2 regions of the Mesorhizobium sp. P2_E9 genome follow, and region 1 is predicted to be linked to the other one. Evidence: riboswitches for the same ligand, from Rfam matches in the RefSeq annotation. Region 1 holds a riboswitch; the other holds the start of a gene.
What was found. A riboswitch is a leader RNA that binds a small molecule or an ion and turns the genes downstream of it on or off. The one in region 1 is predicted to bind thiamine pyrophosphate.
Positions count from the first base shown of each region.

Region 2: it holds a riboswitch for thiamine pyrophosphate, as region 1 does, so the genes downstream of both, thiC (phosphomethylpyrimidine synthase ThiC) here and thiB (thiamine ABC transporter substrate binding subunit) in region 1, are expected to answer to the same signal.

Region 1 is NZ_JBFUET010000016.1:111,267-115,981, reverse strand. It holds gene thiP (thiamine/thiamine pyrophosphate ABC transporter permease) at 1-1,277, opposite strand, end outside; gene thiB (thiamine ABC transporter substrate binding subunit) at 1,286-2,293, opposite strand; TPP riboswitch at 2,337-2,451, opposite strand; gene AC1D05_RS26455 (thiamine diphosphokinase) at 2,540-3,199, shown strand; gene AC1D05_RS26450 (ABC-F family ATP-binding cassette domain-containing protein) at 3,201-4,715, shown strand, end outside.
Region 2 is NZ_JBFUET010000014.1:79,164-83,878, reverse strand. It holds gene thiO (glycine oxidase ThiO) at 1-882, opposite strand, end outside; gene thiC (phosphomethylpyrimidine synthase ThiC) at 879-2,714, opposite strand; TPP riboswitch at 2,818-2,934, opposite strand; gene queE (7-carboxy-7-deazaguanine synthase QueE) at 3,212-3,949, opposite strand; gene queD (6-carboxytetrahydropterin synthase QueD) at 3,946-4,302, opposite strand; gene queC (7-cyano-7-deazaguanine synthase QueC) at 4,302-4,715, opposite strand, start outside.

The DNA of each region.
Region 1 (4,715 bases):
AGCGCGAACGGCATCGCCATGACCGCATTGACGGTGACGACCATGACCGGGGCGACGGCGAAGACGTCGACGCCATGGCGCAACAGGAGGAACCAGCCGGCGCCGATGACGATCGGCGGCACGACCAGGACAAAGCCGGCGCCGGTATCGGTGACATGTTCAAGCAGTGTCCTCGGGCCGGCGCGGCGGCCCAGCGCCAACGCCCGGCGGGCCATGGTCAGCGCCAGTGACAGCATCACCGAAAGCAACGCAGACAGGAAGGCCAGCACGACGCTGGTCAGCGTCGCCTGCCGGACAGTCGCTTCGCCGGCGAGCCGGCCGAGATCGGCACCCAACCCGGCGATCACGGTCGCTGCCATCGGTCCGACAACGAACAGCAACGCCAGCACGATGAGCGCGGCGTTCAGCGACGCTTCGGTCCCGTTGACGGAGAGATAGCGGCGCGGCGCCACCGGCAGGTTGGTATCGCCGACTGCATTGGCGCCGAGCCGCGTCAGCGCCAGCACCACGATGAAGGTCAAGGCGATCTGCAGCAATGTCAGCGTCACCGCCCGCGCCGGATCGAAATCGAAGCGCAGCGCCTGATAGATGCCGACCTCCAACGTCGTCGCGGCCGGTCCGCCGCCAAGCGTCAAGACGATGGTGAAGGAGGTGATGCAGAGCATGAAGACCAGCCCGGCGACCCCGGGCAAGGCGGCACGCAGCGTCGGCCATTCGATCAGCCGGAACGCCGGCCGCGCGCCCATGCCGAGCTGGCTCGCCAGCCGCCATTGGTCGGCGGGAATGGTCTGCAGTGCCTCGAGGAACAGCCGCGTGGCGAGCGGCAGGTTGAAGAAGATGTGGGCGACGAGAATGCCGGACAGGCCGTAAATGCCTGGCCAGCCCTGGCCGCCAACGGCACTGAACAGGCCGGCGAAATAGCCGGCGCGGCCGTAAAGCGCCAGGATGCCGAGCGCCGCGACGATCGCCGGCAGCGCCAGCGGCACAGCGAAGAGCTGCAGGATGAAGGCGCGGCCAAAGAAGCGCGGATGCCGCGACAGGGCACGCGCCACGAACAGGGCCGGGCCGACCGAAAGCAGCGTCGAAAGGATTGCCTGCCAGAGCGTAAAGCGCACGACGCGCAGCAGATAGGGGTCGAAGGCCGCCCAGGCGCCCGAGAGGTCATGAGCGCCTTCGACAAGCAGTCCGGCAAACGCGCCGCCGATCAGCAATGTGATCGCGGCGAGCGCGATGATGCCGGCGCCGACACGATGATCCGTGGGATGCGCCGGCGCCATCGCGTTGCCTATTTGCTCATCACCGCCAGCCATTCGTCGACCCAGGTCTTGCGATTGGCGGCGACCTCCTCGGGGCTGAACAGCAGCGTCTTGGTCGGCTTGACCAGTTTGTCGAAGGCCGGGTTGAGCGGCTTGTCGGTCTTGCCCGCCGGGAACATCCAGTTGGTCTCGGGGATGGCGTCCTGGAATTTCGGTCCCGTCATGAAGGCGATGAATTTTTCCGCCAGCGGGTTCTTGGCCCCCATGGTGGTGATGCCAGCGACCTCGATCTGCAGGTACTCACCTTCTTCGAGGGACGCCGCCTGGTAGCGCTCGGTATTCTCCGCGACCATGTGATAGGCCGGCGACGTGGTGTAGGACAGCACCATCGGCGCCTCGCCCTTGGTGAACAGGCCATAGGCCTCGCTCCAGCCCGGCGTCACGGTGAGCACCTTTGTCTTGAGCTTGGCCCAGGCTTCCGGCGCCTTGTCGCCATAGACCGACTTCACCCACAACAGCAGGCCGAGGCCGGGCGTCGAGGTGCGCGGATCCTGGATGACGATCTTGTCGTCGGCACTGCCTTCGACCAGATCCTTCAGGCTCTTGGGCGGCGTCTTCAGCTTCTGCGTATCATAGACGACGGCGAAATAGCCGTAGTCGAAGGGAACAAAAGTGTCGTCGCTCCAGCCGCCCGGTACGTTGATATCGCTTACCGCGCCATGCGGGGCAAACAACCCGCTAGCCTTGGCATCGGCGGTAAGATTGGTGTCGAGGCCGAGCACGATATCGGCTTTGGTCGACGCGCCTTCGAGCTTGACGCGGTTGAGCAGGGCGACACCGTCGGCGACCGAGACGAACTCGACATCGCAGCCGCATTCGGCCTCGAATTCCTTCTTCACCACCGGGCCTGGACCCCAGTCGGCGGTGAAGCTCTCATAGGTGTAGACGGTGAGCTTGTCCTTGGCCAAGGCCGGCCCGGACAGCGCCACAACCATGGCTGAGACAGCTGAGACAAGAGAGTATAAAAGCGTGCGCATCGGCGCCTCCTTCGTTCGAATTGAAAGGAATTGAGGCGTCGGACTGTCCGAAACGTCTAATCCCTCCGCCGGTACAAACCGGATCAGGTTCAGCGGGTTGGCGAGATTGCCTCTCAGCCGGTCCGCGAAGATCGCAGCCGGCACCCCGTTAGAGCGTCTCGACACATAGGCCCGGCCGAGGAACCGCGCAAGTGGCAGTTTGCCGGCCTTCCGTTTCCGCTGCCGGGCTGGTACAGGCCACCAGATATGAGCACATTCACCATCCTGCTTGGCGGCGATCTCATCCGCACGCCCCGGCTCGACCACCAGGTCGAAGGCTCGCGCGTCATCGCCGCCGACGCCGGCATCGGCCATGCGCGGCTGCTCGGCCTTGTGCCTGAGCTGTGGGTGGGCGATTTCGATTCCGTGCCGGCCAATCTGCCTGCCGACCTGGCCGCGGTGCCCCGCCAGACCTTTCCGGCGGGAAAAGACAAGACCGACGGCGAATTGGCGATCGCGGCGGCACTGGAGCGCGGCGCGACCAGCCTGGTGCTGGCAGGCGCTTTTGGCGGCAAGCGCGCCGACCACGCCTTCCTGCATCTGGCGCTCGCCCTGCGGCTGGCCGAGGCCGGGACTAAGGTGCTGCTGACCAGCGGCGCCCAGGAAGGTGTGCCCTTGCTGTTGGGAAAGGCCGGCTTCGACTATGCCGACGGCACGCTGTTTTCGATCCTCGGCTTTTCCGAGCTCGCCGGCCTGACCGTCACCGGCGCGAAATGGCCGCTGAACCAGGTCGATGTCGCCTTCGGCTCGTCGCTGACCATCTCCAACGAGGTCAAGTTCGACAAGACCGGGGGCCGCCTCGACATCGTGCTCGGCCACGGCCGCGCGCTGCTGCTCGCGCATCCGTATCCACTACCTGAAAGCTGACATGGCCCCGCCCCTTCTCAATCTCGACGGGATAAAACTGACCTTCGGCGGCACACCGCTGCTTGACGGCGCCGCCTTGACGGCTTCGGCCGGCGACAAGATCGCGCTGGTCGGCCGCAACGGCTCCGGCAAGTCGACGCTGCTCAAGATCGCCGCCGGCCTGATCGAGCCGCAGGACGGCGAGGTGTTCCGCCAGCCTTCGGCGACTATCCGCTATCTGCCGCAGATGCCCGACATGGAGGGTTTTGCCACCGTGCGCGCCTATGTCGAGGCGGGGCTGGGACCCGCCGACGATCCCTACCGCGCCAGCTATCTGATGGAGCATCTCGGCTTGTCGGGCGAGGAGCGGCCGGGCGATCTATCGGGCGGTGAGGCCAGGCGTGCCGCGCTGGCCCGTGTCATGGCACCGGAGCCGGACATTCTGCTGCTTGATGAGCCGACTAATCATCTCGATCTGTCGGTTATCGAATGGCTGGAAGAGGAACTCATCCGCACCTCCTCGGCGCTCATCGTCATCTCGCACGACCGCCGCTTTCTCGAGCGCGTATCGCGTGCCACCGTCTGGCTCGACCGCGGCCAGACCCGCAGGCTGGACAAGGGTTTTGGCCATTTCGAGGAATGGCGCGATCTGGTGCTGGAAGAAGAAGAGCGCGAGCAACACAAGCTCGGCCGCCAGATCGTGCGCGAGGAGCACTGGCTGCGCTACGGCGTGACCGCGCGACGCAAGCGCAATATGCGCCGCCTCGGCGAGTTGCAGACCATGCGCCAGCGCTTTCGCGGCCATCGCGGCGCCGAAGGCAACGCGACCATGGTGGCGAGCGACGCCGCCGAATCCGGCAAGCTGGTGATCGAGGCGAAGAATATCGAAAAGAGCTTCGGCGATCTCACCGTGGTCAAGGGCTTCTCGACCCGCATCCAGCGCGGCGACCGCGTCGGTCTCGTCGGACCGAACGGCGCCGGCAAGACCACGCTGTTGAAGATGCTGACCGGCGAGATGAAGCCGGACGCCGGCTCGGTGCGGCTCGGCACCAATCTGGAGATCGCCACGCTCGATCAGAAGCGCGAGGCGGTCGACCCGCAGGAGACCCTGGCGCAGTATCTGACCGACGGGCGTGGCGAGAACCTCGTCATCAATGGCGAGCAGCGCCATGTCGTCTCCTACATGAAGGACTTTCTGTTCAAGGCGGAGCAGGCGCGCACGCCGGTGCGCGAGCTGTCCGGCGGCGAGCGGGCGCGACTGATCCTGGCGCGGGTGCTGGCGCGGCCGGCGAACCTTCTGGTGCTCGATGAGCCGACCAACGATCTCGATATGGAGACGCTGGAACTGCTGCAGGAACTGGTCGCCGGTTTTGCCGGCACCGTGATCCTCGTCAGCCACGATCGCGACTTTCTCGACCGCACGGTGACCAGCCTGATCGCGCCGGACGGCGACGGGCGCTGGATCGAATATGCCGGCGGCTACTCCGACATGCTGGCGCAGCGCGGCGGCACCCGGCTCGACGACCGCAAGGCGCGC
Region 2 (4,715 bases), on a different contig from region 1:
AAGCCCGTTGATCGCAACCGTAGTTCCAAGTGCTTCGACACGCGGCAGATTGTCGGGAAAGGCCGGGCGAATGCCGACGCCGGTTTCGACGATGCACGCCTCGCCGAATGCCGGATGGAGCGCGCAGGCGGCGCTCAGAAGCTCCATCATCGAACGCGCCGTAACTGGGCCCTCGGATTGGCTTTCGATCATCGTCGCGCCAACCATGAACCGGTGGCCGGTGCGCGGCACCATGTAGAGCGGGAAGCGCGGATGAAGCAGCCGGACCGGGCGCGACAGCGAGACATCAGGCGTGCGCAGGAACAGCATCTCGCCGCGAACGCCACGCAGCCTGTCATTGGCTGCCGCCATTCCCGTGCAGTCGATCTGATGATCGAAACCGAAGACCTGACTGGCGTCGGCGCCAAAGTGGAATTCGACGCCTATCGCCGTCAGCCTGTCATGAAGTGCCACCATCGCCTGGCGCGGGTCGAGATGGGCCTCATCGGGGAAGAACAGTCCACGGCGAAAGCGGCCGGCAAGGTCGGTCTCCAACTGCGCGATTTCCTCCTCATTGACCCAACGATGACCCGAGGTGCGGCTTGCAAAACGGTCAAGCTCCCCGGCGTCCCGCGGTGCCGCAACGACCAGGGTTCCGGCTCGAGTCACCTGGCCCGGGAGCACCGCCTCCCACCAACCGGCGGCGTCGCGCCCGAGATCCAGCACCGGCTGCTCGGCGCTTTCACGCTCGCACCATGGCGCCAGCATGCCGCCGGCGAACCACGACGCATTGCCGCCGAGGGCATGTCTTGTCTCGGCGACTGCGACCGTCGCGCCGCGGGCGGCGAGTTCGAAGGCCGCGGTGAGGCCGGCGACGCCGGCCCCCTTTACCAGCATCCTCATGGTCGCTCGTGCGCCTCCGGCACGAGCGGTGCGCCGGTCTCGTCAGCTGGCATGTAGAGATCGCCGCCTTCACGGTATTTCGCCGCCATCGCCGCCATCCCCTCCTTCTGTGCTTCGGCGCGAATGTCGTGGGAGATGCGCATGGAGCAGAATTTCGGTCCGCACATCGAGCAGAAATGTGCCAGCTTGTGCGCCTCCTTGGGCAAGGTCTGGTCGTGGAAGGAACGCGCGGTTTCGGGGTCGAGCGACAGGTTGAACTGGTCCTCCCAGCGGAACTCGAAGCGCGCGCGCGAAAGGGCATCATCCCTGGCTTTCGCTGCCGGATGGCCCTTCGCCAGGTCCGCGGCATGGGCGGCGATCTTGTAGGTGATCACGCCGATCTTGACGTCGTTGCGATCGGGAAGGCCGAGATGCTCCTTCGGCGTCACGTAACAGAGCATGGCCGTGCCGAACCAGCCGATCATGGCGGCACCAATGCCTGAGGTGATGTGATCGTAACCCGGCGCGATGTCGGTCGTCAGCGGTCCAAGCGTATAGAACGGCGCTTCGCCGCAGACGGCGAGCTGCTTGTCCATGTTCTCCTTGATCTTGTGCATCGGCACGTGGCCGGGCCCCTCGATCATCACCTGGCAATCTTTCGCCCAGGCGATCTGCGTCAGCTCGCCGAGCGTTTCCAGCTCGGCGAATTGCGCCGCGTCGTTGGCATCGGCGATGGAGCCGGGACGAAGGCCGTCGCCGAGGGAAAAGGACACATCATAGGCACGGCAGATGTCGCAGATTTCCGCGAAATGCTCGTAAAGGAAGCTTTCCCGGTGATGGTGCAGGCACCATTTGGCCATGATAGAGCCGCCGCGCGAGACGATGCCAGTGACCCGGTCGACGGTCAGCGGGATGTAGTGCAGCCGCACGCCCGCATGGATGGTGAAATAGTCGACGCCCTGTTCGGCCTGCTCGATCAGCGTGTCGCGGTAGACCTCCCAGGTCAGATCCTCGGCGATGCCGCCGACCTTCTCGAGCGCCTGGTAAAGCGGCACCGTGCCGATCGGCACCGGCGCATTGCGCACGATCCAGTCGCGGATGTTGTGGATGTTGCGGCCGGTCGACAGGTCCATCACCGTATCGGCGCCCCAGCGGATCGCCCACACCATCTTTTCGACCTCTTCGGCCATCGACGAGGTGACCGCGGAGTTGCCGATATTGGCATTGATCTTGACCAGAAAATTGCGGCCGATGATCATCGGCTCGCTCTCGGGATGATTGATGTTGGCGGGAATGATTGCGCGTCCGCGCGCCACCTCGTCGCGGACGAATTCCGGCGTGACGAAGTCGGGAAGCGCCGCGCCGAAGGCTTCGCCGTCGCGTTGCAGCTTGCCGCGGACGATCTCGCGGCTGAGGTTCTCACGGATGGCGACGAACTCCATTTCGGGCGTGATGATGCCAGCGCGCGCATAGGCTAGCTGCGTGACCGCCTTGCCTGCCTTGGCCCTGAGCGGCCGGTTGCGAATGGGAAATTCCGGTGTCAGGCGCTCGCCCGTGACGAATCCATTGTCTTCCGGCCGGACATGGCGGCCGTCATAGGCCTCGACATCGCCGCGCGCCGTGATCCATTCGTGGCGAAGCCGTGCGAGGCCCTTGTCGATGCTGGTTTCGACAGTCGGGTCCGTATAGGCGCCGGACGGATCATAGACGATGACGGGCGGTTCGCCCGCCGTCGGATGGACGGAGATTTCGCGCATCGGCACCCTGATCTGCGGATGGAGGACGCCGGGCTTGTGGATTTTCCGCGAGGCGGGCAGTGGTCCCGTCGACACGGCGGGGGTGAGGGCATTCATCGTGAGGCTCCTTTGCTCGTGCATTGGAGACCCAGTTCTGTGCCGGAAGGATGAAAAGACGCTTCTGTTGACCTGCCGAAACAGGATCTCGGGCGTAAACTCCCGCAAAGCGCTTGCACCGTCCCTACGCCAGTATGAACTGGATCAGGTTCAACGGGTCACTGCGCCGCGAAAGCCAGCAGTATCTCAGCCCCTTGCCGGGACTCCCCTGGTGAATGCTCCGAATTGAACGGGCCGGCGCTGCTTTGTCAAGCGCCTTCGGCCTGAGGCGGCGATCGGCGACCAATCAAACCCAGCGGAAGCGCGTGCACGTATCGAGAGCAAGTCACGCCTGGAGGAGCGGCGATGCGCCAACGATAGGCGAGCCATCATGCGGGTTCGAAACCTTTTTCAGCACGGCATTTTCGCGCTTGCCGAACCGACGTTGCTATCGCCCAATTGGGTGAGATTGCTTTAGATGTCTGTCTCGCTCGTCATCGGCAATCCTTCCGCCTGGGCTAGACGCCCCGTTTGTTACCCCACAGCAGAACATGAAGCTGCGGCAGTACACGCGCCTCGAACCACCTGTCACGGGTCACCTTTTCGACCAGCCATTCCATGCGTTTCATCACACCGGCCATGTCGATGGACGCGTCTTCATTACCGGGACGCGGCGGCGTGTGATTGCCGGGCTGCAGATAGACGAGTAATTGCGGGTAGCGCGCCGCCGCGTCTTTGGCATAAGCATAGTCATCATCGTCGAAGACGACGAGCTTGAGCGCCATCCGCGGCTTATCCTGTGCCGCCTTTACGCAGGCGTCGAACGCGGCCCAATCTGTCGTCATTTCGCTTGAGGGCGGCTTGGGGCTGAGCACCAGCACGTCGAGATCCGCGAACCATTGGTTAGGCACCGAGCCTTGGGTTTCCAATGCAAAGCGGTAGCCCTCACCATGCCCGCGCTCGATCAACTGGCCAAGCGGCTGGATGGCCGGATTGCCGCCCGACAGCGACACCATCACGGGCTGACCGCCGGAAAGCGAAATGACCTTTTGCCAGACCGCATCGGTTGACATCATCTCCCAATCATGGCGGAAGCGACTTTCCACCGCATGCAGGCTGTCGCACCAGGAACAGCGATAATCGCACCCGCCCGTTCTTACGAACACCGTCGGCAAGCCAATCAGCATGCCTTCGCCCTGAATGGTCGGACCAAAAATCTCGCTCACGCGGATTCCGGACTGCAACGCGCAGGTCATGGCCGGTATTCCGCCCAGGTTTTCGGCGTCTCGCTCACCCGCACGGCGGAGGTTTGTGGTAACCGCACCTTGCACCAGTCGTAGAAGTGCCTGGCCAGACATTCCGCTGTGACACGGTCATGCCCCAGTACGTCGTTAAGATGCCGATGGTCGAACGTCCCATCGATGTAGTGCTTGAGCGCCGCCAGGTCGTGGTAGTCGCGCACAAAGCCATGTTCGTCCAGTTCTCCACCTGAAAGCTCCACTACGACGATGTAGTTGTGGCCGTGTAGACGCGCGCACTGATGATCTGGTGGCAAGGAGGTGAGCTGATGCGAGGCCGAGAAGTGGAACTCTTTGGTAATGCGGAACATCACGCGCTCCTTGTCTGGATAGCGTGCAGCCAGAAGTCTGCATCCTCATAATCTGTCGGGTCGGTGATGCCGGCCAGATCGAATGCTTCGCGCCGTTCGACGCATGTCCCACAGCGACCGCAGTGACGTGCACCGCCCTTGTAGCAGGACCACGTCGCCTCGAACGGTGTGGCGTACTTTGGCCCCTCGCTGACGATGTCGGCCTTCGACATATTCACATAGGGAGCGTAAAGGCGGATATCGGCGTAGCCTGCGAGCGCATGGTTCTGCATCGTCTGAAAGGCGTCGATAAAAGCGGGTCGGCAATCGGGATAGATGAAATGATCTCCGCCATGGACGGCAGTGGCCACCGCATCGGCCTTCTGCGCGGCGGCAACCCCGAAGGCGATAGCCAGCATGATGGCGTTCCTGTT